Regions from separate parts of the Comamonas sp. 26 genome, predicted to be linked through region 3. Evidence: predicted binding sites of a transcription regulator. Region 3 holds the regulator's gene; each other region holds the start of a gene.

The links. The regulator HrcA, encoded in region 3, represses chaperone genes, less so after heat shock. The targets are predictions, from matches to a motif close to TTAGCACTCNNNNNNNNNGAGTGCTAA.
Positions count from the first base shown of each region.
Region 1: groES (co-chaperone GroES) is a predicted target of HrcA. The motif match lies at 6,865-6,891, and genes of this name have one in related genera.
Region 2: rpoH (RNA polymerase sigma factor RpoH) is a predicted target of HrcA. The motif match lies at 4,543-4,569, and genes of this name have one in related genera.

Region 1 covers NZ_PEFL01000002.1:615,713-626,183, reverse strand. The annotation lists gene ilvA (threonine ammonia-lyase, biosynthetic) at 1-285, opposite strand, end outside; gene CLU84_RS17435 (OsmC family protein) at 669-1,121, shown strand; gene coq7 (2-polyprenyl-3-methyl-6-methoxy-1,4-benzoquinone monooxygenase) at 1,197-1,814, opposite strand; gene CLU84_RS17425 (porin) at 2,141-3,196, shown strand; gene CLU84_RS17420 (porin) at 3,421-4,590, shown strand; gene groL (chaperonin GroEL) at 4,749-6,398, opposite strand; gene groES (co-chaperone GroES) at 6,490-6,780, opposite strand; gene CLU84_RS17405 (chemotaxis protein CheW) at 7,027-9,690, shown strand; gene CLU84_RS17400 (H-NS family nucleoid-associated regulatory protein) at 9,684-10,022, opposite strand; gene CLU84_RS17395 (GNAT family N-acetyltransferase) at 10,207-10,471, opposite strand, start outside.
Region 2 covers NZ_PEFL01000001.1:584,178-594,648, forward strand. The annotation lists gene CLU84_RS02715 (beta-ketoacyl-ACP synthase III) at 1-557, opposite strand, end outside; gene CLU84_RS02720 (fatty acid desaturase) at 574-1,506, opposite strand; gene CLU84_RS02725 (sterol desaturase family protein) at 1,503-2,249, opposite strand; gene CLU84_RS02730 (tripartite tricarboxylate transporter substrate binding protein) at 2,436-3,425, opposite strand; gene rpoH (RNA polymerase sigma factor RpoH) at 3,567-4,511, opposite strand; gene CLU84_RS02740 ((2Fe-2S)-binding protein) at 4,837-5,304, shown strand; gene CLU84_RS02745 (xanthine dehydrogenase family protein molybdopterin-binding subunit) at 5,304-7,598, shown strand; gene CLU84_RS02750 (hypothetical protein) at 7,697-7,906, opposite strand; gene CLU84_RS02755 (2-dehydropantoate 2-reductase) at 8,157-9,161, shown strand; gene cutA (divalent-cation tolerance protein CutA) at 9,204-9,563, shown strand; gene ftsY (signal recognition particle-docking protein FtsY) at 9,690-10,471, opposite strand, start outside.
Region 3 covers NZ_PEFL01000002.1:429,717-440,187, forward strand. The annotation lists gene CLU84_RS16495 (type I restriction-modification system subunit M/S) at 1-1,295, opposite strand, end outside; gene CLU84_RS16500 (UvrD-helicase domain-containing protein) at 1,652-3,484, opposite strand; gene CLU84_RS16505 (hypothetical protein) at 3,649-4,491, opposite strand; gene CLU84_RS16510 (helix-turn-helix domain-containing protein) at 4,591-5,490, opposite strand; gene CLU84_RS22515 (AlpA family transcriptional regulator) at 5,608-6,063, opposite strand; gene CLU84_RS16520 (hypothetical protein) at 6,163-7,011, opposite strand; tRNA gene CLU84_RS16525 (tRNA-Ile) at 7,330-7,406, opposite strand; gene hrcA (heat-inducible transcriptional repressor HrcA) at 7,459-8,466, opposite strand; gene CLU84_RS16535 (recombinase family protein) at 8,476-9,063, opposite strand; gene CLU84_RS16540 (hypothetical protein) at 9,444-10,391, opposite strand.

The DNA.
Region 1 (10,471 bases), 190 kb from region 3:
CAGCTTCTTGGCGCTCAGTGCCGTACCCTGTGCGTGGTTGCCAGCGCTGGCGCAGATCACGCCTTTTTGCAGCTGCTCGGCCGTCAGGTTCGCCATCTTGTTGTAGGCACCGCGCAGCTTGAAGCTGAACACGGGCTGCTGGTCTTCGCGCTTTAGCAATACCTTGTTGTGCAGGCGGCGGCTGAGGTTCTTGGCAATATCCAGGTCCGACTCCACGGCCACGTCGTAGACGCGTGCATTGAGGATGCGAGTCAGATAATCGGCAGGGGTGAGGGCTTGAGTCATGGTGCAATTCAGAAGCAGTGCACCAGGGCCAGAGCAATCAGTCAGCCGGGTGCAGGGAAGCCGATCATGATAGGCGCTTGCTTGCTGCGTTGCAGTACTCACTCGAGAGGTGCGCCCTGTTGGGCTGCGAACTTGCGCTGAGCCGGGACGAAAAAAAGCCCCTAGCTAAGAAGCTAGGGGCTGAATCCACCATTAGAGGAGGTGGAGGAGACAAACGGTGCGATACAGATCAGGACTTTCCAGTAATCTGCAGTCTGCCTGCGGGTTTGACCTAGCAGGTAACGCTTGCTTGTATTGTAGGGGATGTGTTTTTATCGTGCAAAAAAGATTCGGGTTTTTCTGGATTTGATGCAGAATTGCAACAGTTTCAAGAGGATGCAGCAATGGAATGCACAGTAAGTTGGACAGGCGCAACTACCGGTATGCGCTCGGGCATGGGCTTTGTGGCGGAGACCGGTAGCGGTCATATCGTCAACATGGATGGCGCGCCGGATGAAAAAAATCCTGGCAATGGCGGCCGCAATCAGGCGCCTCGCCCCATGGAAATGCTGTTGGCAGGCGCCGGTGGTTGCACTGCTTATGACGTGGTGCTTATCCTCAAGCGTGGCCGCCACGATGTGAAGGGTTGCAGCGTGCAGTTGACATCCGAGCGTGCAGAGACTGACCCCAAGGTCTTCACCAAGATTCACATGCAGTTCACCGTCAGCGGCAAGAACCTGCCTACCGGCGCGGTGGAGCGTGCGATTGCCATGAGTCATGACAAATATTGCTCGGCCACCATCATGCTGGGCCATACGGCTGAGATTACGACGGGTTTTGAGATCGTTGAATCCTGATAGGCGCTTCGCACAAAACAACGTGCAAAACAAAAAACGGGCCTCAGCGGCCCGTTTTTCTTGGAGGAAGCTGTTTTATATGCGGTGTGCCGTCGTCGTCATAACCTTGGCTGCAACGCGCATCAGGCCTTGCACCACGGGCGGCAATTGAATCGCGCCTTCCTCAATCGCTGCTGCGGCGTGGCGCTCTTCATCGTCTTTCATGCGCGCAACAACCGCGCGAGAGGCTTCATCTTCCTCGGGCAGGCGGCCCAGATGGCTTTCTAGATGCGCAGATACCTGGTTTTCCGTCTCGACCACAAAGCCCAGGCTTGTGGCATCGCTGACCTTGGCAGCAATCGTTCCAATGGCAAACGCGCCAGCAAACCAGAGCGGGTTCAGCAGCGAAGGGCGATCGCCCAGTGCATGCAAGCGCTCACGGGTCCAGGCCAGGTGGTCCATCTCCTCGCGCGCGGCGTGCAGCAGGTGCTCGCGCAGTTGCGCATCCTTGGTCACCATGGCCTGAGCGCTATAGAGTGCCTGTGCGCAGACCTCGCCCACATGATTGACTCGCATCAAGGCGGCAGACAGCTTGCGCTGCTCATCGCTCAAATTGGCTTCGGCAATACCGGTGGCAGGCGAGCGCTCGGCGGCGATCGGATCGGCGAACAAAGTGCGAAGAGCTGCATCGGCAGCGGTCAGAAATTGATCCATGGAAAAAACTCAGTGCGGCACCTGAGGGCGCCAATGTGCATAAGGTACACCAGAGTGCCTCATCCGCCATTTGTGCTGGGGCAATACCAAGCGGCAACCCTTAAGGGTGTACCCAAGAGTGTGTCCTAGAGGTTTGTTGCGGTGCTGCAACGAAAACGCGCCGAATCGAGCCTTTTTTGGGGAATTCCTTTGCGCTGGGTGCGGTGGTCTGGTGCAATAGACCCAACTTCCCCACCAGGAGGTTGGCGCGGGAAACCGGTGGAGCTCGAGGCTCAAGTCTCTCTTACATAGAACCGGCGCCCTTCTAAACCTTGGAGTAACTCGTAATGAAAAAATCCCTGATTGCCCTGGCAGTGCTGGCCGCTTCCGGCGCCGCAATGGCTCAATCTTCCGTGACCCTGTTCGGTATCGTTGACACTGGCGTGTCTTACGTGAACAACGCTACTGGCAACGATTCCAGCAAGTACGGCGTCGGCACCAGCGGTAACGCTACCAGCCGTCTGGGCCTGCGTGGTACCGAAGACCTGGGTGGTGGTCTGAAGGCTGGCTTCTGGCTGGAAGGCGAAATCTTCGGCGACACTGGTAACGCCAAGGGCTTTGATTTCAAGCGCGAATCCACAGTGCGTCTGTCTGGCAACTTCGGTGAAGTTCGCCTGGGTCGCGAAACAACTCCCACTTTCCGTGCTGGTCTGAAGTATGACCTGTTCGGCGCTACTGGTATTGGCCAGTTCATGGGTTACAAGGACTGGGCTGGTACAGGCCTGGCCGACGGCAACACGATCCGTAAGGACAACATGCTGTCGTACTCCTCGCCCAACTTCAGCGGCTTCACTGCCAACATCAGCTACGCTTTCGACGAGAAGGCTAACCAAGCTACCCTGGGTGGCAACGGTGGCCGTTACGTCGGTGGTAACGTTGGTTACGACAACGGTCCTCTGAGCGTGACTGCTGCTTACGGCACTCTGAGCTACGGCAACGTAGGCGACCGTGACGAAATGTCCATCGGCGCTTCCTACAACTTTGGCGTGGCCAAGGTGATCGGTCTGGCTCAACAGATCAAGTACAAGCCCAACGCTGGTTCCAGCGACAAGTTCAACAACTACGCACTGGGCGTGTCCGCTCCTGTGGGTGGCGTTGGCGAAGTGAAGGCTCAGTACGCTTACTACGACCAAAAGGGCAACAACACCAAGGCTCAACAGCTGTCTCTGGGTTATGTGCACAACCTGTCCAAGCGTACCGCTCTGTACGGCACTGTTGCTTACATGAAGAACAACAAGAACTCCAACCTGGGCCTGCAAGCCAAGGGTGTGAACGACGGTTCTCTGTCGGCTCTGGGCAAGAACCAGACTGGCGTGCAAGTTGGTATCCGCCACGCTTTCTAATCAATTGCTGGTGTAAGCCAGTAACTGTTTAAAAGTTAAAAAAGGCCTGTCTTACGACAGGCCTTTTTGCTTTTTGGGGTAAACCTTAAAGGGTGATTACTGAGAGGGTAATTCGGAGAGGGAAACGCCTGTGTTGTGCTTGTGCCAATGCTCACGCGGTTGAGGAAAGCATTTTTAGAATGAATTTCCACCAACTGTTTGTGAATTAAGAGAGAGGCAACACAATGAAATCTTCATTTGTGAAAAAAACATTGGCTTTGGCGGTGCTGGGTACTCTGGGAACCTTGGCATACGCACAAAGCAGCGTACAGCTGTATGGCATTGTGGATGCTGCAATTCGTCACACCAATAATGAAGGAGCTAATAAAAGTGGGCTGACAAAAATGATTGGTGGCGGTATGTCCGAGAGCCGCTGGGGTATCAATATCAAGGAGGATTTGGGTGGGGGTCTATCTGCGATTGCCAATCTGGAAAATCGGTTCTGGACGGACTCCGGTACTCCCAGTACCGCGCAACCTTATTTTGCTCAATCATGGGTAGGTCTGCGCAGCAATAGCTTTGGTCAGCTGACCATGGGTCGCCAATACAATGTGCTGTTCGACTTGGTGACTTCAACATATGCCTCGTTTCCATATTCTCCCTATATGGATGCATACAAACCCGAGATTGGTATGTCGCTGGGTGCACGTGCCAATAATATGCTGAAGTACGTGGCGGAGTTTGGCCCCGTACGCGCCGGACTGCAGTATTCCTTTGATGAAGGAAATACCTTCGCCAAGAAAGGCAATGCTATTGATATGACGCCAGGAGGTCTGGCATTGAAAACGGCGGGTGGGTATCTTCGCTACTCCGCCAATGGAATTTCGGCCGGTGCGGCATATCAGAGTTCAACGTTGCCTGCGGGCACAAAGGTAGACGCCTGGACCTTGGGTGGTTCATACCGAACCGGCCCTTGGTATCTGATGGCAGGCTATGGCCAGAATAAGGTCAAGGACAGTCTGGGGGCGGCGGGTGCCGGTGCGATTTTTGACGCCGGTTTGCTGAATGCTTACTGGACAGGCTCTTCCAATGGCGGTTTTATTGCAGGTAATGCTCCTGGCAATTTTGCCAACAAGCGTGAGATGTTCAAGGTCGGTTTTGGTTATCAGGTTACGCCACAGTTGAATGCAGGTCTGCATTACTACCATGCCAAACAATCGGGCTCGGCAACGGGTACTTTCAATGGCAAGGCCGACTTTATGGTCGCTGTTGCAGACTATGCATTCTCCAAGCGTACCGATGCCTATTTCGCGGTGGACCACACCAAGACCAAGGGCGGTGCGGGTGTAATGCTGGATGCCAATGGCGCAACAAAGCGCACCGGTATCACCATCGGTCTGCGCCATCGCTTCTAAGCAAGTCATTCACTAAAAAGCCGGCCTATCGATTGGGCTGGCTTTTTAGTTCTGGAAGTGCTTGCACAAACCAGAAGGGTGCAAAAAAGGCCGCTGGATGCGGCCTTTTTTGTTTGCGGCGCTGGGTGGCGATAGCCACCCAGTCGACAGCTTGGCAATTACATGCCCATGCCACCCATGCCGCCCATGCCACCCATACCGCCCATGTCAGGAGCGCCAGCGCCTTCAGCCTTGGGGGCTTCAGCGATCATGCACTCAGTGGTCAGCAGCAGGGAAGCCACGGAAGCAGCATTCTGCAGAGCAGTACGTGTCACCTTGGTGGGGTCCAGGATACCCATTTCCAGCATGTCGCCGTAGGTGTCGTTGGCAGCGTTGAAACCGAAGTTGCCTTGGCCCTTCAGGACAGAGTCCACCACCACCGATGGCTCGCCACCGGCGTTGGCCACGATTTCGCGCAGAGGAGCTTCCACAGCCTTCAGAACCAGCTTGATGCCAGCGTCTTGCTCGGCATTGCCGGTGGACAGTGCGCCCACAGCTTGCTTGGCACGCAGCAGAGCCACGCCGCCGCCGGCCACGATGCCTTCTTCCACAGCAGCGCGGGTAGCGTGGAGGGCGTCTTCAACGCGGGCCTTCTTTTCCTTCATTTCGACTTCGGTGGCAGCGCCAACCTTGATCACGGCAACACCGCCGGCCAGCTTGGCCACGCGTTCTTGCAGCTTTTCACGGTCGTAGTCGGAAGTGGCTTCTTCGATCTGAGCGCGGATTTGCTTCACGCGGGCTTCGATCTCGGCAGCTTGGCCAGCACCGTCGATGATGGTGGTGTTTTCCTTGCCGATTTCGACGCGCTGAGCTTGGCCCAGGTCTTCCAGAGTCACCTTGTCCAGGGCCAGGCCGACTTCTTCAGCGATGACCTTGCCGCCGGTCAGGATGGCAATGTCTTCCAGCATGGCCTTGCGACGGTCGCCGAAGCCAGGAGCCTTCACAGCCACAACCTTCAGGATGCCGCGGATGGTGTTCACCACCAGAGTTGCCAGGGCTTCGCCTTCGACATCTTCAGCAATGATCAGCAGAGGACGGCCAGCCTTGGCAACTTGTTCCAGGGTAGGCAGCAAGTCGCGGATGTTGCTGATCTTCTTGTCGAACAGCAGCACGAAGGGGTTGTCCAGAACAGCGGCTTGCTTTTCGGGGTTGTTGATGAAGTAGGGCGACAGGTAACCGCGGTCGAACTGCATGCCTTCAACGACGTCGAGTTCGTTGTCCAGGGACTTGCCTTCTTCAACGGTGATCACGCCTTCCTTGCCGACCTTGTCCATCGCGTCAGCGATGATCTTGCCGATGGATTCGTCGGAGTTGGCGGAGATGGAGCCAACTTGAGCGATTTCCTTGGAGGTGGTGGTGGCCTTGGATTGCTTCTTCAGCTCTTCCACCAGAGCGGCGACAGCCTTGTCGATACCGCGCTTCAGGTCCATGGGGTTCAGGCCAGCAGCAACGTACTTGGAGCCTTCGCGGACGATGGCTTGAGCCAGCACGGTAGCGGTAGTCGTACCGTCACCAGCGATGTCGTTGGTCTTGGAGGCCACTTCCTTCACGAGCTGAGCGCCCATGTTCTGCAGCTTGTCTTTCAGTTCGATTTCCTTGGCCACGGACACACCGTCCTTGGTCACGGTAGGAGCGCCGAACGAGCGCTCCAGCACCACGTTGCGACCCTTAGGGCCCAGAGTGACCTTGACTGCGTTAGCCAGGATGTTCACGCCTTCAACCATGCGTGCGCGGGCTTCACCACCGAAAACTACGTCTTTTGCTGCCATTTTTGGCTCCTACAAATCTGTATCAAATAGGCTTCTAGCATTTGTCTATCAAGCGCTAGAAGCTATGAATATGTGAGTAATGTGGGAAGGATTACTTCTCGACGACTGCGAACAGGTCGTCTTCCTTCATCACCAGCAGCTCGTCGCCATCAACCTTGACGGTCTGGCCAGAGTACTTGCCGAACAGAACGCGGTCGCCGACCTTCACGTTCAGAGCGATTTGTTCGCCCTTGTCGTTGCGCTTGCCGGGACCCACTGCCAGCACTTCGCCTTGATCAGGCTTCTCTGCGGCGTTGTCGGGGATATAAATGCCCGAAGCCGTCTTGGTTTCGTTTTCGAGGCGCTTGACGATCACGCGATCGTGCAGGGGACGCAGGTTCATACCAACTCCTAAATACATCAACAAAGTTGAAACAAGACTTGCCAGCCTTCATGGCCGACATTCGGAATATGTAGGGTCAAGTTGTTAGCACTCAACCCCCTCGAGTGCTAATAATAAGGCAATTTCCCGAGGTTTCAAGACCCAGCCTTGGGGGCTGAGAGGGCAAATAGTTCAGGGTTCAGGGTTTGTCCTGCTCTAGATGTAACGTGTTTTTACAAATAGGCCTGAGTTTTGCTCCACCAGTGCATGCCTCAGAAACAACTCACCGCCCCGGTGCAGCAAGCGCAAGACCTGCTGCAGACAGACGCCTTCATTCCCCACATGCGTCAGGTGGCGCGATGTGAGAGTTCGCTGCAGGAGCTGAGCCTGATGTGGCGGCTCATCGAGTCATCAGCCAAGATGAATTGCCCGCAGGAGGCGCAGGCCCTGCTGCCCATGATGGCTGCGACGCGGGCGGGTTTTGAACAGCTGGAGCAGGATTTGGTGCAGTCCATGGTGGCGCAGGCGGTCGAGGGTGTGGGGCGTGGTTTGCACAGCCAGGCTCAGCATCTGATGGATACGCTGGTGCGCAATCTTTATGAGCGAACGGCCGATGTGGGCTTTCTGGCCACCGATGTGTTGCTTTGCCGCTTTATGGCGGATCTGGATACGCAGACGGATGACGATAAAGCGCAGATTACTGAGCGTCTGTGTGCCTATCGCAGCAAATACACGGTTTACCAGCAGGTGCTGCTACTCGATTGCGAAGGCTATGTGCGGGCAAGCACGCAGGAAGACGGGGCGGTGCAAAGTGAGCCATGCCGGGACCTGCTGATTGAGCAGGCACTGCAAAGCCAAAGCTTTGTGCAGGCATTTGGTGCCACAGACTTGCTGCCAGATCAGTCTCTTGGGCTGATTTATGCCCACCGTATGCTGAGTCCCGTCACGCAAAAGCCTGTGGGCGTGCTGTGCCTGTGTTTTGATTTTGAGGGAGAGATGCAGGGCCTCTGGAATGGGCGACGTTCAGACGCGGCTCATGAGCCCGAAACCAGCATAGCCCTGCTGCTGGATGCGCAAGACCGGGTGCTGGCCAGCAGCGATATGCACTGGATTGGAGTGGGCGTGCTGGTGAGGTCTCGCAAAAATGGTGCAAACCTGCTCTGGATTCATAGTGGTCGCACTTATTTGGTGCAATCGGCACTCTCTGCTGGCTACCAGGGTTACATGGGTCCCCAAGGTTGGCGTGCGCAAATCATGGTGCCGCTTGAGCTGGCGTTTGGCACACATGGGCATAGCGACCTGCAAGCGGTGGATGCGGTGGTGGCGCAGGGCTTGCTGAGTCATGCGCATCGCTTTTGTCCACCTTTGCACGCTATTCGCAGTGCGGCAGACACCATCAGGCGTGTGGTCTGGAACGGGCAAGTCATGACGGCAGGCAAGCAGGCGGACAACACAAGATTGCAGGCCGTTCTGGAGCAGATTGGTGAGACGGGCGCGCGCACCAACGAGGTGTTTACCCAGTCCATTCGCTCGCTCTACAGCACGGTGCTGACGACGGCGCTGGACGATAACAGCTTGCTCACGCGTTTGCTGGTGGATTTGCTGGACCGCAATCTCTACGAACGCGCCAACGACTGCCGCTGGTGGGCGTTGACACTGCAATTGCCAGCTTTGCTGCAAGCGCTGAAAGAAGGCAATGCAGCTGAAAGTGCGAGCGCTGAGGTGTGTGAGTTGCTCACCGCCATTCATGCGCTTTACACCGTGTACCAGCAAATCATGGTGTACGACGTCAGCGGCAAGATTGTGGCGACGAGCCTGCAAGGCGAGGCCGAGGAGGTGTTGACAGGTCGCTTTGTCGATCAGGAGAGCCTGCTCAAAGTGCTGGGCTTGAAAGGCACTCAGGCTTATCACGTCTCTGCATGGCGCCCTTCTGCGCTGCATGAGGGGGCGGGGCCGACTTATGTTTATCACGCTGCCATTCGTTCTCCCAATGGCGAGGTACTGGGTGGGATTGGTCTGGTCTTCCATGCGCAACGCGAGTTTCAGGCCATGCTGCAAGGCGTGCTGGGCTCGCAGATAGAGCATAGAGTGGAGGGTGCTGGCAGCAGGCAGGCCGCGTATCTCAATCGCGCAGGTGTTGTCATGTCTTCATCCTCGGCGCAAATGCTGCCTGGCATGGTGCTGGATTTACCGTCAGACATGCTGGCTTTGCCTGCAGGCCAGAGCCTTTCGCGGGCCATGGCGTACCAAGGCCAGTACTGCGTGGTGGCGGTGACGGCAGGCAGCGGCTACCGCGAGTTCAAGCGCAGCGATGGCTATGAGGAGGATGTTTTGGCCCTGTCCGTACAGACCTTCGGGCCGGTACAGGGGGATGCGCAAGCCGCGGTCTGGCGTCGCAATATCCATGTGCAGAGCCTGCCGTCGGCCACATCCACAGCTGCGGCAAGCATGGAGATGGCGACGTTCTTTGTGGGGCAAAGCGTGCTGGCTCTGGATGCAGCCTGCGTGCTGGAGGCGCAAAGTGCCGCCGAAATTGCTCCCATCTCAGCCGGGCGCCTGCCCCACTGCGTGGGCACATTGGCGCGACGCAGTCAAGGTGCTGTGGCGGGCTATGTCTGGGTGTTTGATCTGGGGGCTTTGCTCTACGGAAAGCCGCTGATCAGAAGCCAGCAAAGTCAGGTGATTGTGCTGGCGCATCAGGGGCTGAAGCTGGGTTTGCTGATCAGCGATCTGGAGGGGGTTGCCAGACTGGATGCGCGGCAGCTGCGCGCTGCGCCTGCGCTGGCCCATTCGGCGGATGCGCTGGTGGACCGCTTGATCCAGGCCAATGGCGGCGATTTGCTGATTCAGTGCTTGAATGTGGCGACGCTGGTGCAAATGCTCAAAGCGCCTGCACCAGTCCAAGTGGCAATGGGCGCTGCGACTTACTGAACCGGGAAGGGGTTTTTTTCGTCGAGGGGGGCGCTGTAGTCGATCACCGGGGTGGTCTTGATCTCGTACTGGCTGCGATCCTTGCCCTCAATCCACTTTGGTGGCTTGCCGCGGCCTGTCCAGCTGGCACCGCTTTCGGGGTCGTAGTACTTGGCTTCGACCTTTTTCTTCTCTTCAGGCTTCCAGGGGAAAACTTGCTGCGAGGTAAAGCCGAAAGTGTCGATCAATTGCTTGATGGTGGCCAGTGCTTCTTTGGCCTCGGTGTGGCGCATTTCTTCAATGCGCTTGTCCAGTTCGTCTTTGCGAGCAATAAGTTCTTTGTAGCTAGGCATCAAGGGATTCCAATGAGTGTGAAGGCCAGCCTGATAGCCGCCTTGTTATTTTTATGCAAAACCACCCATTTTGACGCAAGCTGTTGCTCCACATAGTGTTGAAGTTGCGTACTCGTCATCTGATAAGGGAGTGCACGCTAGTTTGCTGGGTAGCGCGCATCACTCTGAATGCTTTTGATACGGATTAGCTGACGGTTTTCTGGCCGCTGGCCAGTGCTTGCAGGGCGTCACCTGTCATGCGGTAGCGAATCCACTCGGTTTGCGGCAGGGCACCCAGGCTGTCGTAGAACTTCAGGGACGGTGTATTCCAGTCAAGGCAGCTCCATTCAAAGCGGCCGCAGTTCTTGTCGATGGCGATCTGGGCCAGTCGCTGCAGCAGGGCCTTGCCCGCGCCGTGGCCGCGTGCATCGGGGGTGATGTAGAGGTCTTCCAGATACAGGCCATGCTGG
Region 2 (10,471 bases), on a different contig from region 3:
AGCATCCAGCGCAGAAAGTGGGCGTCAAAGTCAGTGTTGTAATCCTGAGCGGCGAAGCGCGAGCGCTTGAACAGGCGCGATGGCATCTCGCTGGCAACAGACAGCGCCAGTGAATGGGCACAGCTTTCCACAGCCATGGCTGCGGCCTGCATGGCCCCCACGCTGGCGGCGCATACGCCGTGGACGGACAATGTTTCCATGGGCGGGGCAGCCATCTCGCCCTGAATCATGCTGGCAAAGCCGGGCATCAGCGCATCGCCTCCCGATGAACCGCTGGAGAGGTAGCCCACATCAGCGAGCGTTTTGCCAGCCAGCGCCAGTGTTTCTGTAATTGCGCCTGCGGCCATCTGCGTGTTGCTGAAGACGGTCTGGCCTGCGCCATCGATGGCGTAGTAGCGTTGCTGAATGCCGTTTTCCGCCAGGATGCGTTGCTTGATGCGCCCGGATATGCGGTTCAGCGGAGCGACATATGCATCCATGCCAGCGTTATCCACCGGAGAGCCAGGCAGGAACATACCGGCAGATTGAAGATAGACGTTTGAATAGGCAACAGGCATAGATCCTCGACAGGTTTTACTTCACATCGTCTGGCGGCATTTGCGGCTGGGTTCTTGCCGCAGGCCAGATCAGACCTAATACAAACACGCGTCCCATATAGGGCAGCAGGCCACCCTCGTTCAATGCGGGCGTAACTCGCTGGCGGTAAATGCGCTCATGCAGCGTGGCCAGATCAGACCAGTGAGCATGCGGGCATTCATGGTGCGCGGTGTGCAGGCCAATATTAAAAAGCAGGGGGTTGACCAGCCCCTCAAAGTTGCGGGCGTAGTTCAGCTCGATACCCGGAGTATTGCGCTGCGCTCTGGACAGCGGCCTGCCATCGGCATGGGCGTGCTGCAGGTAGTTGGTGGCTAGCAGCCAGTGCAGACCATGCAACTGGGGGACGATGATAAAGATCAGCGCCTTTTGCCAGTCCAGCCACAGAAAAAATCCCCAGCTACCCAGCCATAGCGCGTACTGCCCCATGCAATAGCGGAATGCGCCGGGCCAGCGAAGGCGCAGATTGTTCAGCCAGCGAAAGAACATAGGGTACAGCACCACAGCCGCCTGCACGGGGTGGATGAGGTAGCCCCAGAGGTGATTGGTATCACCGCCAAACTCAGGCCGGTAGGTGCGCACCAGATCGCGCGGGCCGTGGCGAAAGCGGTGGTGATTGGCCACATGGGCGGGCCAGAACACAAAGGTGGGGTGGCCTTGTAGCAGGGTCAGCCAGTAGTCGGTGGCGCGGTTCGTCCGGCGGCCCCACCACATGCGCACATGGGTGTGGTTGTGGTGAATGACGCCCACGCCCAGCGTTAAAAACAGCTCAATGCCGTAGAGGATGAGGTTGAAGCCATGCGACCACTGCCACCAGACGATCAGCGGCAGGATGAGCATGTAAAACACGGATTGCCAGTCGCGCCAGTGGCGCAGAGTGGGAAGCAGACGCTGGCCGGGGTGTTGGCTCATTCAGCGGCAGATGCGCGGGTATAGGCGGTCTTGACCTTGGTGCCCATGATCTGATCCATAAAGGGCAGCGCAAAGCCATAGTTGCCCGCAGGCCGTGAATGGTGCAGATGGTGGCGACGGCTTGCTGCCAGAGGGTGCGTGTCAGGCACTTTGGGGAAAAAGTCGTAGTTGGAGTGGCCGATGAGATTGAGGATCAGACTCAGCACCGGCACTGACGCCAGCGACCAGAAGTAGAAATCATGCACAACCATGGGCAGCAAAATAATGTTGCCCAGCATCAGCGCCTCAATCGGGTGAAAGCTGTAGGTGGACCACGGCGTTGTCACAACGGAGCGATGGTGGTCGCCGTGATAGCGCACCAGCTGGCGGGTATGCAGCAGACGGTGGTTGATCCAGAAGTGCACATCGTTCCAGATCAGCAGCACGGCAATCTCCAGTGCAATGCGACCTGCACTGGCATCGGGTGTCAGGTGTGCCCAGCCCAGTTGCAAAAAGCCCCAGGGCACGATCATGCCGAGGCCGAAAACCAGAATCGAATGAAACGACTGACGCCATTCACGCCCTAACTGATCGGGCTTGAGCGGGCGCGTATCGAGTACCTGACCGATGCCAAGTCGAGAAAGCCCGGACGTCAGCATGCTCATGAGCAGGCCGCCCAGCAGATAAATGCCACCGAAAAAAACCAGCCCCAACAGCATGACTTGCCAAGCGTTGAGTTGCGTGAACCAGGTACCAGCGTCCATGAAGGCTCCGTAAACAGCGGGGCAGCCTGATAAAAAATGCGCCCGATGGCATAGCGTAAAAGCATGCCTGTCGAGCGCATGATATCTGAGGCGGTAGTCGCTCTATTTGATACCGAGCGGAGCTTCACCAGAGACGCCTAGCAAAAACCAAGCGTTTAAAACTAGCGCGCCAGGGCCTCCGGCGGCTTATTGCGACGTGATGTGCTGGTCGCGAATGATGGCGCCCAGTGCCTTTACATCCTGCTGAATGCGGTTCTGCAGACCTTCAGGCGAGCTGCCCACAGCTTGCCAACCTTGCATGGAAAGCTTCTGGCGCATTTCAGGCGTGCGCACAATTTCGCTGACGGCAGCGGCCAACTTCTCGACGTGGGCCTTGGGCATGGACTTGGGCGCGGCCACGGCGTTCCAGATTTCCAGATCAAAGTTGTTGACGCCCAGATCCTTGAGGCTGGGCAGGCCGGGAGCCAGCGGGCTGCGGGCGGCAGAAGTCACCGCAATGCCGTGCAGCTTGCCTGCCTGAATCTGCGCCATGGCCAGAGCCGGGGGGAGCATGGACAGCTTCAGGTCGCCGCCCTGAATGGCATTGAAAACCTGTGGGTAGCCGGTATAGGGCACATGCACGGCCTTGATGGCAGAGCGGCTCTTGAGCAGCTCCATGCCCAGATGGCCTACGGTGCCCACGCCTGGGGAGCCGTAGCTCCACTTGTCGCCCGCTTGGGCTGCGGCTTCCATGAAGGCTTTGCCTTGTGGTGCCGATGCGGGAGCCACCAGCACCAGCGGGGCCACGCCAATCAGGCTTACGGGCTGCAAGTCCTTAATGGGGTCATAACGCACGGCGGGATTGAGCATCTTGGCGATGGTCATATTGCCGTTGATCATCACGCTGAAGGTGTAGCCGTCAGCCTTGGCCACGTATTCACCCGCAATATTGCCGCCAGCGCCCACGCGGTTTTCCACGATAACCGTCTGGCCCAGCTTCTTTTCCAGTGGCTCGGCCAGTGCGCGGGCTGTGAGGTCAGGGGAAGAGCCAGCGGGGAAGCCCACAATCAGGTGCAGGGGCTTGTCGGGCCAGTTGTCAGCGGCCATGGCAGCGGGGGCCAGCGTTGCGGCCATCAGGGCGGCCCCGGCGGCGACCAGACTGCGGCGAGACAGATTCTTCAAAGTGCGTGCGTGCATGGCAGGTCTCTTATGTCTTGTTGGTATGAAGATCAGCGCAGATGCCTGTGACACCGACGCCAGAAATGAAAAACCCGGAAATTATCCGGGTTTAGGGTTCAGCATTTCAGCCTTTTTAAGGGCTTTGGCGCAAGTTGGTATTTACGCAAACTCGGCCAGCGCTTTTTTCATCTTTTTCATGGCGGCAACTTCAATCTGGCGAATGCGTTCGGCGCTGACACCATATTCGGCAGCCAGCTCATGCAGCGTCATGCCGCCAGAGCCATCGTCGTTCACCTGCAACCAGCGCTGCTCAACGATACGGCGGCTGCGGTCGTCCAGACCTTCCAGTGCCAGGGCCAGGCCATCGGTTGCCAGATGGTCACGCTGGCGCGACTCGATCATGGCGGTAGGCTCATGGTTAGCGTCGGCCAGATAGGCGATGGGGCCATAGGCCTGCTCGCCATCATCGCTGGGCGAAGGGTCCAGCAGCACGTCGCCACCCGATAGGCGGGTTTCCATCTCCATGACTTCTTCGCGCTTGACGTTGAGCTTGGCCGCTACGGTGTCAATCTCGTGCGAAGTCAGTGTGTCGCGCATCATGGGCTCGTCATCCGCCATGGCAGCGTCAGACTTGAGGTCATTCTTCATCGAGCGCAGGTTGAAGAACAGCTTGCGCTGAGCCTTGGTCGTCGCGACCTTGACCATGCGCCAGTTCTTCAAGATGTACTCGTGGATCTCAGCCTTGATCCAGTGCATGGCGTAGCTGACCAGACGCACGCCCTGATCGGGATCGAAGCGTTTGACAGCCTTCATCAGACCCACGTTACCTTCCTGAATCAGGTCGCCGTGAGGCAGGCCATAACCCAGATACTGGCGCGAGATAGACACGACCAGACGCAGGTGGGACATCACCAGACGCCCAGCGGCGTCCAGATCATTGTTTTCTTTGAGCTTGCGTGCGTATGCCTGCTCTTCCTCAGGGGTGAGCATGGGCAGACGGTTGGCGGCCGAGATATAGGCATCGAGGTTGCCCAGCGGAGGTACCAGCGCCCAGGGGTTAGCGGGTGCCAAGGCTGTAGCAATGGAGCCGGAGGCAGTTGTCATTGCGGGTTTCCTTTCTTCCATAATCTTCATATTAGCACTCTGTTAGAGGGAGTGCTAAGGACAAAGTTCCCGAACCTTTTGCAGGCTCGGTGAATTGGGTTTTGCCGTTGGATTGTTGCAGTGCAGCGTCATTTTCACTGGGGTGAATTTCAATTGCTTATCGATGCATCAATTAGAGCTGTCTGCTTGCAGCTAGAAGGTATGGAAGTGTTTGCTTACGAAGGCTGACAGCATTGTTGCCGGGCTTTAGTGTCTGTTTGATGGGGTCTGTATGCTGCTTTGAGGTTTGATGCAGATCAGATCGCTCCACAAAAAAGGACCCCTGATGACAACTCTTGATATCAACGGACAGCGCCAGTCGGTGGACACGGTGCAGGAGACCCCATTGCTCTGGGTATTGCGCGATGAGCTGGGAATGTGTGGCACCAAGTTTGGTTGCGGCATGGCCTTGTGCGGGGCGTGTACTGTGCATCTCGATGGACAGCCGATTCGCTCCTGCATCACCCCGATCTCGGCCGTCGAAGGCAAACAGGTGGTCACCATCGAGAGCATGGAGTCGGACCGCGTGGGCAAAGTAGTGCAGGCCGCGTGGGTGGAGCTGGGGGTGGCTCAGTGCGGCTACTGCCAGGGCGGGCAGATCATGTCGGCGGTCGGTTTGCTCAAGACCAATGGCAAGCCTACGGACAAGCAGATTGACGAGGCCATGAGCGGCAACATCTGCCGCTGCGGCACCTATCCGCGCATTCGTGCGGCCATCAAGCTGGCAGCGCAGCGCCTGCAGGGAGCTAAATGATGCAAGACAACGCAACATTGCCTGAAATTTCACGTCGCACCCTGCTGCAGAGCAGTGCGGGTCTGGTCTTCAGTCTGGCGGTTACCGCACAAGGCGTGGTCCACGCGCAAGAGGCCAAAAAATACGGTGCCGATTCCATGCCCGGGGGCACGGTCGATGACCCGCTGGTTTTTGTCAGCATTGGGGCCGATGGCATGGTGAGCATCATTGCCCACCGTGCCGAGATGGGCACCGGCGTGCGCACCAGTTTGCCCATGGTGGTGGCCGATGAACTGGAAGCGCGCTGGGACAAGGTGCGCGTGGTTCAAGCGCAGGGCATTGAATCTAAATACGGTAACCAGAACGTGGATGGCTCGCGCAGCGTGCGCCACTTCTTTGCCCCCATGCGCCGCGTGGGCGCAGCGGCCCGTCAGATGCTGGAATCGGCTGCTGCCGCGCGCTGGGGCGTGCCGGTGGAGCAGGTCAAGGCGGTGCAGCACGAGGTCATTCATACCCCCAGCGGCAAGCGCTTCGGCTATGGCGAGCTGGCTGCTGATGCAGCCAAGCAACCGGTGCCAAAAGGTGATGGGTTGCGGCTCAAAAAGCCAGCGGACTTCCGCTACATCGGCAAGGGAAAGCTGGCGGTGGTCGATCTGGCGGACATTGGCAAAGGCAAGGCGGTTTACGGGCAAGACAAGCATCTGCCCGGCATGGTCTATGCCGTGGTCGCCCGCCCGCCGGTGCTGGGTGCCAAGTTGCGCAGTGCCCAAAAAGACAAGGCGCTGGCCGTGCCCGGCGTGAAGGCGCTGGTGGATATTCCTGCGTACAAGGGCGCACCCGCATTCCAGCCGCTGGGCGGCGTGGCCGTGGTGGCGCGCAATACCTGGGCCGCTACCAAGGGGCGCGAGGCGCTGGTGCTGGACTGGGATGAGGGCCCGCACGCCAGTTATGACTCGGCTGCATACCGCAAGCAGCTGGAAAAGTCCGCCAATAGCCCGGGCAAAGTCTTGCGTAGCAACGGCGATCTGGATGCGGCTGTCGAAAAAGCTGGAAACAAGGCGCTGGTCAAGGCAGATTACTACGTGCCGCATTTGGCCCATGCCTCCATGGAGCCGCCTACGGCCACTGCGTTGCTGTCGGCCGACAAAAGCCACTGTGAAATCTGGACTTCGGTGCAGGCACCGGAAGCTGCCAGAGAGCTGGTGGCTGCAGCTCTTGGCTTGAAGATTGAGCAAGTCACGGTGAATGTGCTGCTGCTGGGCGGTGCTTTTGGCCGCAAGTCCAAGCCGGACTTCGCGGTTGAGGCGGCGCTGATTGCCAAGACCATGCCGGGCACGCCCGTCAAAGTGGTGTGGACGCGTGACGATGATATTCAGCACGACTTCTATCACGCAGTGGCAGCTGATCATTTGGAGGCCGCGCTGGATGCCAAGGGCATGCCCCAGACCTGGCTGCACCGCTCGGCAGCGCCCACCATTAGTTCGTTGTTTCAGGAAGGTGCCAAGGGACAGAGCAGCATGGAAATGGGGATGGGGGCTATCAACATGCCCTATCAGATTCCCAATGTGCGCATCGAGACCGGCGAGGTGGAGGCCCATACCCGCATCGGCTGGTTCCGTTCGGTCTACAACATTCCCCATGCATTTGCGGCGCAAAGTTTTATTGCCGAACTGGCCCATCGAGCAGGCAAAGACCATAAGCAATATGCGCTGGAGCTGATTGGCCCGCCGCGCAAGCTCAACCCTGAAAAGGACTTGAGCGATAGCTGGAACTACACCGAATCGCCCACGCTATACCCCTATGACACAGGGCGGCTGCGCGCGGTGATTGAAGCAGCGACACGTGGCGCGCGCTGGGGCCGAAAACTGCCCAAGGGCCATGGCCTGGGGCTGGCTTTCTGCTACAGCTTTATGAGTTATTCCGCCATGGTGGTGGAAGCGGCGGTGGACGATAAAGGCAATGTGAAAGTGATTGCAGTGGATACGGCGCTGGACTGCGGCCCACAGATCAACCCTGAGCGCATTCGCTCGCAGCTGGAAGGTGGCGTCATCATGGGCATGAGCCTGGCCATGAGCAGCGAAATCACCTTTGCCAAGGGCCGCGTTCAGCAAAGCAACTTCCATGACTATGAAGTGCTGCGCCATGTCGATCAGCCACAGACCATTCGGACCCATCTGGTGGGCGGCGGCATGGATGTCCCGCTGGGCGGCGTGGGCGAGCCCCCATTGCCTGCGGTTGCTCCGGCCTTGGCCAATGCCATTTTTGCGGCCACAGGCAAGCGAGTGAGATCGCTGCCGATTCGTCAGGTCACCTGATCGGAGTCTGAATGCTCACTAAAAAAGCCGGCTGGGCAATTTGCCCGCCGGCTTTTTTCATGGTGGCGGTGATTAGTGCATCAACCAATCCACGGAGATCAACCCAGTAATGCGGCCTTGATAGTTTTGACGCCGCTTGCGTTGTCCCACATACCTTCTTCCTGCGCGTCATGAATGGACTGGTTCAGCGCGGTGGCCAGTTGCTCGCGTACCTGAGCGGCATCGGGGCTGGCATTGAGAACGATGCGCAGCGCCGTACTCAGGGTGGTGATCTGGGCGGTCAGATTGATGGTGTTGCTGGAGCTCATGAGGACAGTCCTTGAAAATACAAAAAACAAGGCAGCGGGCTCCCGGCTTGCGGGTCTGTCAGCTGTCAACGGCCTTCAGTTTCTCTCGGGTTGATACTGATGTTCACGTGTCAACAATGCGCAAAGATGCGCCCGCCCGGTGAGAATTAAGTACGCAAAAAGCCTCAAGCGCTTTCTCATCAAGCGCAAGCTGCTCTTGTTTTGAGAGTCTTTGCTGCGCCCGGATAAAACATAAAACTGAGATATGGAGATGAATTTGACCAAGGTATGCATTTTTGGCGCGGGTGCCATTGGCGGCTGGCTGGGTGTGGCGCTGGCCAAGGCAGGGTGTGAACTCAGCGCTGTGGCGCGGGGCCAGACTCTGGCCGCCCTGCAGCAAAACGGTTTGACGCTGGTTCATGGCGATGCGCGCGAGACCGTGGCTGTCAATGCCCAGCAAGACCCTGCTGCGCTGGGTGTGCAGGATGTGGTGGTGATTGCAGTCAAAGCCCCGGCCATGCCAGATGTAGCGCGCCAGATTGCGCCGCTGATAGGCCCGCAAACGCTGGTGCTGACAGCCATGAATGGCGTGCCATGGTGGTTTCTGGCTGGCGGGGTGGATGCCAGCCTGCGCGGCCTGCAGCTCAAGACCGTGGACCCGCAGGGCGAGATTGCGCAGGCCATTCCCACCACGCAGGTGATTGGCTCGGTCGTGCATGCCAGTTGCTCGCTGGATGCGCCCGGCGTGGTGCGCCGCCATTTTGGCAACAGCATCATTGTGGGCGAACCCATGACGCTGCCCGGCGACGAACCTACGCCGCGTCTGCTGGCGCTGGCCGAGCTGCTGCGCGTGGGCGGTCTCGAGGTCAAGGTCTCCAGCAACATCCAGCGCGACGCCTGGTACAAGCTCTGGGGCAATATGACCATGAACCCCGTCAGTGCCATCACCGGGGCGGCGACTGACAAGATTTTGGGCGACGAGCTGGTGCGCAACTTCATTACCGCCGTGATGTTGGAGGCCAAGGAGATTGGCGCCCGTATCGGCCTGCCGATCAGCGACTCGCCGCAAGACCGCCATCAGGTCACGCTCAAGCTGGGTGGCTTCAAGACATCCATGCTGCAGGATGTGGAAGGCGGCAAGCCGGTGGAGCTGGATGCGCTGGTGGGCGCGGTGCGCGAGATGGGCCGCATGTGCGGTATTGCCACGCCGTTTACCGATGCGCTGCTGGGGCTGACCCGGCTGCGGGCACAGCAGCTGGGTTTGTATCCGTTGTAACGCTTGGCGGGCTGGAATGGTCTTGGGCCTAGACTAGGCTGCATGAGCACCCTATCTACCAAGACCGCGTCTTCACCCGAAAGCCATTGGGCCACGCTCTGCGTGGTGACCACCACCGTGGGCCATTCTGGCGAGGCCGAAGACATGGCGCGCGCGCTGGTGGCTGCCAAGGCGGCGGCCTGCGTGCAGACCGAGCGCATTACCTCGTACTACGAATGGGATGGGGTGCTGCAGTCATTGCCAGAGTGGCGACTGGTCTGCAAGACCCTGCCCGAGGCTTTGCAGCGGCTGACCAAGCTGATGCGCGACCAGCACAGCTACGAGGTGCCGCAAATTACGATGCGTACCGAGCGCTGCCTGAGCGACTACGCCAAGTGGCTCAAGCAGCAGGTGCAGGCCTGAATCCTCGGCAGTCATAAAAAAGGAGCGCCTTGCGCGCTCCTTTCATGGGTTTGAGTGCTGAAGAGGCCTGAAATTCATAGGAATCAGGCGCTGCCAGCTATCAAATAGGCATCAATTGCTTCTAGATCAGGACAGCAGAGCCTGCGAGAATTCGCGGGCGCTGAAGGTTTCCAGGTCTTCGATTTTCTCGCCCACACCGATGAAGTAGACGGGAATAGGACGCTCCTGCGCAATCGCGGCCAGCACGCCACCCTTGGCGGTTCCATCCAGCTTGGTCACGATCAGGCCGGTCAGCTGCAGCGCATCGTCAAAGGCGCGCACCTGAGTCAGAGCGTTCTGGCCGGTGTTGCCGTCAATGACCAGCAGCACTTCGTGCGGCGCAGTGCCGTCGGCCTTGTTGACCACGCGCTTGATCTTGCGCAGCTCTTCCATCAGGTGCAGCTGCGTGGGCAGGCGACCGGCGGTATCGACCAGCACCACATCTTTTTTGCGTGCCTTGCCTGCGGAAACGGCATCAAAGCTCACGGCGGCGGGGTCGCCACCTTCTTGGCTGATGATTTCCACGGTGTTGCGGTTGGCCCATACGCCCAGCTGCTCACGGGCAGCGGCGCGGAAGGTGTCTGCGGCGGCCAGCAGTACGGTCTGATCGTTGTCGGCCAGGTGCTTGGTCAGCTTGCCAATCGACGTGGTCTTGCCCGCACCGTTGACGCCGGCAACCATGACCACGGTGGGCTGGTGCTCACCAATGGTCAGTTGCTTTTCAAGTGGCTTGAGCAGGTCGGTCAGGGCATCGGCCAGCAGCGCCTTGACGGCGGCGGGCTCGGTGGTCTTGGTGTCTTTGACGCGGCGTTTCAAGTCTTCCAGCAGGTGCTGGGTGGCTTTGACGCCAGTGTCTGCCATCAGCAGCG
Region 3 (10,471 bases):
GGGCGCACTGTATGCACTAAATCTGCTAAACGAACCAATGGTTGCGAAGGTGATGGCGTAAATGAGGATGTTGCTTGCGCAAGGAGACGACTGACCTGTAACGTATTTGCGTCCAGTATTTCTGAGCGTGTTCGCGTAGCCTCGTTTGTCGATGGCAACAAAGCTGGTGACTGAATACGACGAGCTAAGTGAACTGGGTCAATCAAGCTCCACCGTGTTTTGGACACTGCTTTATAAAAGGGGCCATTGCCCACATCAATAAAGTGAACTTGCTCATTCCCTCCGCGCGGGTCCAAGACGAGAACTGCAGTGGCAACACCCGTGACTGGCAGCAGTCCTTTAGGCATTGCCAATACTGCGTGGATCATTCCACGTTGCACAAGATCATTGCGCAACTGAGCTTCAGCACCGGCACCAGACAGCAATGTACTGGGCACAAGAACTACCACTCGACGCTTTGCCTGGGCCAACAAATGCCTTACGACAAGCACGGTGCCAGATGTGGTTTGCTCAGGAAATCGGCACCATTGATCTTGCTGTGACAAATCACGCTCATAGCGCATCCCGAAGGGGGGACATGCAAGAGCCACATCGAACTGAATCAGTCCGCCCTTCTGACTTAATGCTGTCGGGTGCACCACTGGATCAGTGCAATGCACAGGCGCTTCAAGATTAGCAAGTAATTGCACGAGACGCGTGACATTTTGGCGTTCAGGAGTCTCGGTGTACGGCATGGCACCCAGCCGATGCACTGCAACAGAAAACTGAGAAGACGTGTCCCAAGGAGTGTAGACATTGTCGCGCCCCTTTACGTCTCCAAGCTCCACCATAAGTTCAACTAACTCGCGAGGGAGTAACGGAAAAGAGCCGTATGCATGAGAAGCTAGCGACTCACCTTGCCCAAACGAGTCTGTATTCAGAGACAGAACCTCCTCCAGCGACAGATTGTCTAGTTTGCCGTTTTGCAGAATCTTCCAAGCCGTATGAACCAGCGTCTCAATATTTTCTTGAGGCAGGCCTTTGAGGGGCAGTAGATCACTCAGAAGTTGATCTTCCGAAGCCGCGATGGCTTGCGACAGAGCATTGCTGATAGACGTTTGCCCATGTTTCAGGGCGTTTTGGACCTTAGCCGATTCTGGCAAACGATTGAGTTCAGAGAGCTTAGCCCACCCAAGAAGGGCCCACCCCACAGCAAAGGCGACACTCGGACTGAGTGCTTGATCAAGCAAGTGGCGGAAAAGGTCTGAAGGTTGGGCTGCATTCATGAATCGAAGTATTACATACTTCGGATTCATTCATCAAGAGCGCCAACAGAATTTTGTTTTGCTTGCTCAGCATCGGTGCCCAAGGTCCCGTCAATTTGGCTTTAAAAGTTTTTGGGGACCATGCTTTTGGTTGCAGTCAGCAGTCACTAACTCAAAGCCAAATGGATAGTCTGGACGGCATCACACGATCAATGTCTGCAAGCTCATTTCCGTAGACCAGCCGCGTTCCACGATGCTAGCGAGAAGCCACCAGAACGGCCATGGCGGCGTTTCCTGCAGCTTGGCTATGTGGTGCAAAAATTCGCTCTTGGAACGAAAAATGACCAGACAGCGCATGCCATCCGGCCATCAGTTCAGCAGTCATACTGCCACCAACATCACAAAAGCTAGCCCTGCACCTGAGTCAAAGTTCGTTGAACATTGGCTGGCTGCAGCAGGCTACTGAGTTCCTTAGACTTTTTATAGCTTTGAGCATGCGGCATAGGGGCGTAGTACAGCCGAACGGCATTGCGTGCCCGCGTAACGGCAACATACAGAAGCCGACGCTCCTCTGCCAGCGCGGTCTCCGACTTGGCATGGAAGATCGGCAACTCACCGTCAGCGACACCGACCACAAACACGTGGTCCCACTCACCACCTTTGGCTTTGTGGATAGTCATGGTCTGCACCACTGGCTTCTCTTGCTTGGTAGCGCGGAGCATTTCAAGGCCATTGGAATAGTCACGGCATTTCGCGCCCCAAAAATTTAGACCATCTCGGACGTCCTTGTTGGAACGCACGCCGCCGAGAACTTTCAAGTAAATGTCCCGGCATTCTTTGTAGCGCCCCTCTAGCGAGGATGAGCTGGCTGCTTTCTGCAGACTGCGCGCCCTGCTTTTCCAGTCTTGCTTGGCCGTCAGCTTCACTTTGCGAAACGCATGCGCCACCGCATCAGGATCAATTGCCGCTTGAATACGTTCATGCCGATCAACCAGACTAACCAGTCGCAGCACACGCTGAACATGCTGTAAATCACGCGCAATGCCCTTCCTCGCGGAATTTATGTCCAGAGCCAGCAAGCTCTGCTCCACCGTCTTCAAAGTTGAGTTGGTACGAGCAAGCACAGCAATACTTGAGGCATCGACGCCCTGCTCCAGTAGTTGCTGAATGTCCCGGACAACGACATGCGCCCGCTCTATAGGGCCACCGCTAGTCACCAGTGCCGGCTTCACGCCATCCCGCATAGTCACGATCTTTTGAGTGCTCTTGCCAGCAACAGCCATTGCCAGCTCTGCGGTCTGGCGGTGCAGGCGGTGAGACTCCGGCAGAGGCATGACAACGACATCGTCAACAACCTGATCCAGCGGCGTATAACTGCTACCGCTAAAGCCGTAGATCGCCTGCTCAGGGTCGCCAAAGGCCATAAGCTGGCAACCACGCTTGACCAGTGAGGCTAGCAGCAAATTTTGGGCGGCGCTGCCATCTTGGAACTCATCGACCAGCACATGGGTGTAAGGAATTTCAGCCCCGCCATCAAGTACATCAACCGCTTTTTCCAGCATGTCTCCGAAGTCCAGTTTGCCCGCAGCTTTTTTTGCACGCGCAAAGCGCTTCTGCACGGCCAAGGCAATCGGGGCATAAGTAGCAAGACCAGCTGAGAACTTTCGTGAGGTCATCACATCACTGAGCTTCTGCTTCGAGGCCTGAGCAAAGCTCAGCGCTTTTAACAACTGCTTCAAACGACGCGAGTCCTTCAGCAACTCACGCACCAGACGAAGCCGCTCCCGGCGTTCGGATTTATTTAACTTGACCCACAACTTGCGATCAGAGGCATCTTTCCGGCAACGGCGCAAAGCTTCTTTCAACAACACTAGACTTTCTGTGCTTGTAGGCACACCACCACCGCAGCCACCTGCGCGGGTCACTAGACTTAGGGCAAAGGCGTGAGTGGTCTGTGTGGTGGGCAACTCATTACCAACAGCAGACTTCTTCTGCGGTAGTGACTTCTTGCCAGAGTTGCCCTTCTGCTTGAGGCTGCGCTGAAGTCGATTGCGGAACTCATCAACAGAATTTTTGGCGAAGCTCAAGACCAGAATTTGTGAAGCTGGCGTTCCGTTGCGCATCAAGTGCTTGACACGCTGTATGAGCGTGGTGGTCTTGCCACTGCCAGGACTGGCGCGCACTTCCACGCATGGCAGCGTGGTATGCACTATCTGGCGCTGATGAGTGGTTGGCTTCATTTGGGTTATGGTTTTATGGCCTGAATTTCAGTGATTGCATGTGCCATGCAGATAAAGAAATCATCGAGAAAACACATGTTTTTTGAAGAAAAGAGCTGGTGAGATGACTCGTTTTTTTGACGTGTTTTCCGAAATAATTGGCTTCTATATCAGTAGTGCTCGGCCTACTTTTTGATGCGCTTCATCAGCCCGTTCCAGTCTGTTTTTGCCAGATGGCGCTCAAGCTCGGGAGTCGCCTTGAGCGCGTTATGCATGATGAACCGGCCATCAATGCTGTGCTTATCGATCCAACGGTTTGCACGTTTGAGGTATGCCGTGTCCGAAGCATCTGCGCGGCCGCCACAGCAAGCGGCCAGCAAACGGCCCAACTCAGTTTTGCTTGGCGGCAGCGCGTAGAACTTCAGGCTTCTTCCCCAGAACTGCTTATGGCTAAAAACGATGAGGTCTTCCAACGTGCGGATGCCGTGCTTTCTCAAGGCATCCTTGCCACTCAGGCGCAGCTCAACGTGAAAGCACTCCATGGCGTCGGCATCTGGACGCGCATTGTTGATCTTGCTGGCTTTATCTGCGTAGACCGCCAGGACACTGCCATCACGACCACCACTTTCTGCCCGCTGACCGCAGTAAAAGGTGCCTTCGCATTGAACGAAGAGTGACCGCTGGCTCGGCACTTTTACGGAACCGAGAAACGCAGTGAGTAGCGCCATGCGAACCCTGTTGGGTAGAGTCACATCGCGGGCCAACTCGACATAGGTTGGATCGGCATTAGTTTCTGCCCTCAGAATTTCTTTCGCCATACGCAGACACTTGCGTGTCGGCTGAAACAGCTCCAGCTTGCACTTGCGGTTAGCCTGAAATTTGGGCTGATCGTTCGTCACAGTCAGACAAGTGCAGTGCTCGCGCAGCTCTTCAAATTCAGCGTCTGAAGCCGGACGGTCTAGCCATATCGTCACACGATCAGCCCCATATACAGGCGAACGAGACACCGCGTTGTTCTCGATAGTCATAATGAGTCTTCTAGAGATTGGGGGGATGTTGCAGGTGTTGCGCGAAATCTGGCTTTGCTTGAGATAGCCGCAAATCACGCAACACGTGCAACACAGAGATCACAGACGGTCACCGCGCAAATGGAAAGGCAATGCACCCAGGCGACGAGAGATGGTGCTTTTGTTGTAGCCCAAGGCTTCACCGATCTCCTCCAACGACTTTTTCTCTTCACGCAGGCGATAGATTTCGCGATCCAGTCTGTCTGGAGAAACGCAGGGCAGGCAGTGGCGTTCAACGCGACCCTCAGCGTCCACGCGGATGTTTTCAATCACCGCACTGTGGCCCGTTGCCGCGAGAAAACTACCAGGGATGGGAGTGGCCATAACCGCCGATGAATAGCCCTTGTCAGGTTCACAGCGGCAGACTGTGAATACGCCGTTGAAGCAGGAAGACAAGTAGGCTTCTTCCTCTTTGCTGAAGCCCTGAAAGATAAAGATGATCAGCGCCCCCTTGCCCGCTACAGCACGCTTGAATGCAGACAAATTAGCTTCGGACCAACGCGCCTTTTTGTTAGCAGCGGGGACAACCACGACATGACAGCCCTCTGCTTTCGGCGGCCCCATGAGAGCACGGCCTTCTTGGCGGCGATAGTCGGGAGGAGTCGGCGTCTTAGGGACGATCACGGAGATATTGGCTTCGCCATCGACAAAACGAGACACCTGAAATTTCAGATTACTTGCGGAAACATGATCAGCCGCGAATATCTCGACGTTCTTTTGCTGTTCTACAGGCAACCCGAAGATTGAGCCTGCCGCGCACAAGTCAGCCGCGATTCCATAGGCCACCAACGCTGAAGAAACACCTACACCTACCGAGACCCCGTAGCAGCGAGACTCCGCCAGAGGCAAGGATTTGTTAGAGACTGAAGATTCTGCCGAACCGCTGCTTTGCGCATCCTTCTTCACAGTTGGCACTGCTGGTTTTTGAGCATTGATTTCACTTGGATTAGATGTATTCATGGGTAGTTAGCTCCTGGGTGGTAAAAAAATGGCAAAGTGAAGCCCCTGCACCTGTTGATCAGGTGCATACGGTATGAAAAATGGGGGGCTGTTCCGTGAGCCAGCACTAAGCTGGGATCAGAACTTCGGTGGGTTTGCGATGAGTTCGCGGATGGCGGCACGAGACCAGCCGACTGAGCGGGGGCCAAGTTTTACGCCTGCGGGATAGATGCCTTTGAGGACGCCGTCGTACCATGCCGCACGCGAGACCGGATATACCGTCAGAACGTCATTGAGACGTATATAGCCGTCGCTATCCAGACAGATCATTGGAAACGGCTTGTGGACTGGATTTTTATAGCGGGCATCTCGGTCAAACTCAGCAGCACTCTCTGGAGTTATGGATGCCACCTGAACCACCTGAGGTGTGTCCTGAAGTGCAGCCGTGGCGGTCTGAGTATCGAAGTGCAGGCTCTGCGACACCGTCGATTTACCCACACGCTTCAGCTGTTGGAAGGCGCGAGAACGAGCCGCCACAGAAGCTTGAGCGAACAACATACGGGGACCGCCGTTCGCGGAGAGGGGAGAATTCATGATGCAAGGCTTGGTGAGTGCTGATGCCTTGCATTCTGGAATTCGTTGGAAATCGTTGGAACTGGGAAAAATGAATTCCCACGTCGGTTTTTCAAATTTCTACGTGTGCGCCGCAGGAGAGGATTGTGCCGACTTCGCATTCTCTTCAAGCTTGGCTCGAATCTTCTTTACCTCTTCTTCACCGAGCCTCTGAACGGCGGTCACAAAAGCATTCTGTACAGTGCCACGATCACCCAGGTAAGAAACTCCATTTTCTTTACTAATGTCAGCAAGCGGCTGATACAACCCACTACCTTTCACCGAATCCGAGGACTTTTCTGGTGGCCAATCCGGGATGAATTTGTAGTGCTCAATGGCCATAAGCACCAAAAGCCGTGCCCAAGCTTTATTAAGCCTTTCGTTGCTGTTCTCAGCAGGTTTAGGGACCTGGGCCGACTCACCGCTGAAAGAGGATGCACACGTATCCTCTTCAAACTCAAAAGGAAGAGGTGGATTCAGTTCACTGAACTCTTCAGGAAAGTTAAAGCCTTTGAACAAAGCTCCAGTACGAACCTGCTCTACGAAATCGCGTAAAACGATATAAGTGCCATCTCCCGACTTACATTCATAGTCTTCTCCGGGGGCGATCCGGATGCCTTGAACATAAGTGATCCTCTGCTTCAATGTCTTGAGATGCGGACGAAAGTACTTATTGCGAGCATCATCAGCATCAAGCTTCGAGTAAGCAGGAGGATGTATGTCATGCAACAAGCAAATCGCTTCCTGAACCGAAGCAACGGGGCGATCCTGCCAAATTAGCCAGTCTGGTTTGTACTTCCACTCACTTGTTTGAGACTGCGGCGAATCGGTTGCAGTCACTCCAGATTTTGATAGTTCCACCTCAGAATCATCAGTCACCGTCTGATCAATCTGAGCATGTTCAAGTGATGTTGATCGCTTCGCAGGCATGAAAATTTATAGGCTGTGAGTGGGCATTATTTCCCAACTATCTTGCTTCAAGCAACCAGCGAACTCCGTGTGCTTTTCTGCCTACTGGGAGGATGCACTGCTTAAAAATACAGCATCTTTGTAGGCATACCGCAGCACTTGCACTTGAGAAAAATTTCCAAAAAAGTCTCACTCAGGACCAGCCACTCGGACTAGCCATGTCCGAAGAAGTACAGCCACATCTTGCAAAATTCCGGAACCAAACCGGAACCAGGAATAAAAACAAAAAAGCTTGCTATGTTTTTTATAGCAAGCTTTTATTTATTTACAACAGTTTAATGGTAGGGCGTGGCGGACTTGAACCGACGACCAAAGGATTATGAGTCCTCTGCTCTAACCAACTGAGCTAACGCCCCAGCACTGACAACAGCCGTGGCTGCCACCAGAAAAACTATGACATTGTAGGGCCTAACGCTTGTGGCTCAGGGCATTGCTCACCAATTTGGATGTGATGTCGACAATCTGGATCATCTTGTCGTAGTGCATGCGCGTGGGGCCGATCACACCCAGGGTGCCCACAACCTTACCGTCCAGCTCATAGGGAGCACTCACCACGGAGAGGTCTTCAAACGGGACGGTCTGGCTCTCGCCACCGATGTAAATTCGTACGCCATCGGCCTGATTGGAGAAATCCAGCAGGCGCAGAATTTGCGTTTTTTGCTCAAACAGATCAAAAGCGCGGCGCAGATTGCCCATGTCGCTGGAGAAATCACTGACCGACAGCAGGTTACGCTCGCCGGCAATCACCACGTCTTCCTGGTCATGGTTACCCATCACTTCAGAGCCCACATTCACGGCGGCCTGCATGAGGCTAGCGACTTCGCCTTGCAGTTGCTCGACTTCGGTCTGCAGCCTTGTTCTGACCTCTTCCATGGTCAAACCGGCGTAATGGTGATTGAGGAAATTCGAGGCTTCGATCAACTGCGAAGACTCATAATCCACATCCGTAAAGATCACGCGGTTTTGCACATCGCCTTCGGGCGAGACGATGATGACCAGAAAGCGCCGCTCCGACAGGCGCACAAATTCAATGTGCTTGAAGACGGAGCTGCGGCGCGGCACCATGACCACGCCCACAAACTGGGAGAGGTTGGAGAGCAGGTTAGCCGCATTGGCGATCACCTTCTGCGGCTGCTCATGGATCAGCCCGGGCGTGATGAGGTTGGAGCGGTCCACCGTCAGCATGGTGTCGACAAACAGTCGATACCCTCTTGCGGTAGGCACGCGGCCTGCGGATGTGTGCGGGCTGATGATCAACCCCATTTCTTCCAGATCGGCCATCACATTGCGGATGGTGGCAGGCGACAATTCAAGCCCGGATGCACGCGAAAGAGTGCGCGAGCCGACTGGTTGACCATCAGCGATGTAACGCTCAATCAGCGCTTTCAGCAATAACTTGGCACGTTCGTCGAGCATGATTTCATTTTACTTACGAAGCACTCGTTTAACCCAGCGCCCCCTACCCTCATGCCGATAAATGTGATCCCGTAGACACGCGATCGACACCCCCATCATCTCAGCCAGGACGCGCTGTAGATACCAACCCGAGCGCCAAGCGAGAACAATCTCAGCTACTTCGGACTCAGAAAAGTATCTTTTCCTCCCCCAAGTCTTACCAGCCGCACGCGCAGCGATCTGACCAGCAAGACACCGTTCCCGTATCAATTCCCGCTCAAATTCCGCAAATGCAGAAAGCATGTGAAGAAACATGCGCCCATGGGGACTATCAGTCTCTATTGACTCGGTAAGCGAGCGAAAAGCCACACCCCGCGAACGCAACAACTCAAAGACTCGCACAAACTGCGAAACAGACCGAGCCAGCCTGTCGAGCTTGTAAACAACCAAAACATCGCCCTTCTTTAGCTCAGCAAGGAGCCGATCCAACTCAGGCCGATCACGAACAGCGGAACGCTTTTCTTGAACAATATTTTTAATACCAGCGCGCTTAAATGCAGCCAGTTGAGCAGTCATGTTTTGATCAAGTGTCGAAACACGAGCGTAGCCAATCAGCATGAAATCCCCCCTAGTTTTATGAGCGGATTTTGTCCCTTCGGGTACGTACTGCGCCCGCACTGGTGCCCCTGTAACCTCATGTCTCTCCGTGGCTCAGGAACCCTGTAGCCTCATGTCTCTCCGTGGTTGAGCAACCGTGTAGCCTCATGTCGTTCCGTGGTTGAGCAACCTCATAACCTCATGTCAATCCGTGGTTCTGTAAACAGTAACCTCATGTCTTTCCGTGGTTTGAGAACGCTCTAACCTCATGTCTCTCCGTGGCTCACGAACGCTCTAACCTCATGTCGTTCCGTGGCTCAGGAACCCTGTAGCCTCATGTCGTTCCGTGGTTCAGGGGCACCAGCGCGGACGCAGTACAGCAGCTACGCTGCACAAAATCCTTAGTGAACTGTTCCAGGTATATCGATGGGTTTCGGCTCAGTCACAAGCCAATACCGGGCACCCTCAAAGCGTTCGAGGGTCAGGCGATGGGACACGATGACCTCACCCTCTGCACACTCAAAAGTCATTTCGATCATGTCTTGCAGGGATGCACCCCAGATGCGGATTTTTTCAGCCTTTGGCATGGAGGTGACACCATTGCCGTTATGGCTCCTGCTGTACCTGCTGGAATGGCCAGGAGCGTCCGCATAGTCCTTAGTGATGTACTTGGACACGTAAGAAGCAATCTTGGCAATGGAGCGCTGTTTGATGCGTCCTTGGGGAGTCTTGCGACCACCAACGAAGCACAAGCCATTGTCCTTACCAACGATGGAGCGCCAGACCTTAGTGCCGAGTTCCCAGCCTTTGACTTTGACGTCCTTGTGCACAGCGTGCTTGGGGAGTTTGTGGCATGCGATGTGGACATGCATGGCCCCCCTATCCTGCCTCTCAAAACTCGCACAGTAGACGAAGCGTCCACCGAGCGCGCTTTTCATGCGACGAACCCATTCTTTGAAGTGCTTTTTGCAGAGATCACGGTCTTCTTGATTTTCCCGGTAGGTCAACGTGAGCAGCTCATTCAAGCCGTTGGCTTTGATGAACCAGCGGCAGGCAGATTTGGCCCTGTTCGCGTTCTGTTCAAGCTTCTTAAGGCGACGGGCTTCCTTGTCCTCTTCGATCTCTCTCTCACGCCATTCGCGCTCTTCACCATCCCACTGAGAGAGGTAGGCTTCCTCATCAAACGGAGGGGGCGCGATCTTGTCGGTTTCAGACCAGGTGATGACATTGCGGAAAGAGATTTCCCGATGGCCATTGACGCGCTTGACATACACATCCCAAGAGTCTTCATGGACTTCGCCTTGAATGACTATGCGTTCCCCGGTAGGGGCAGTTATGATTCTCTCCATTGCAGCTACTCCAATTAGTTGCGATCACGAGTCCGAACGGTTCCAGCCGTTGCGGGCTCTTTTTTTTCCTACAGATTCAA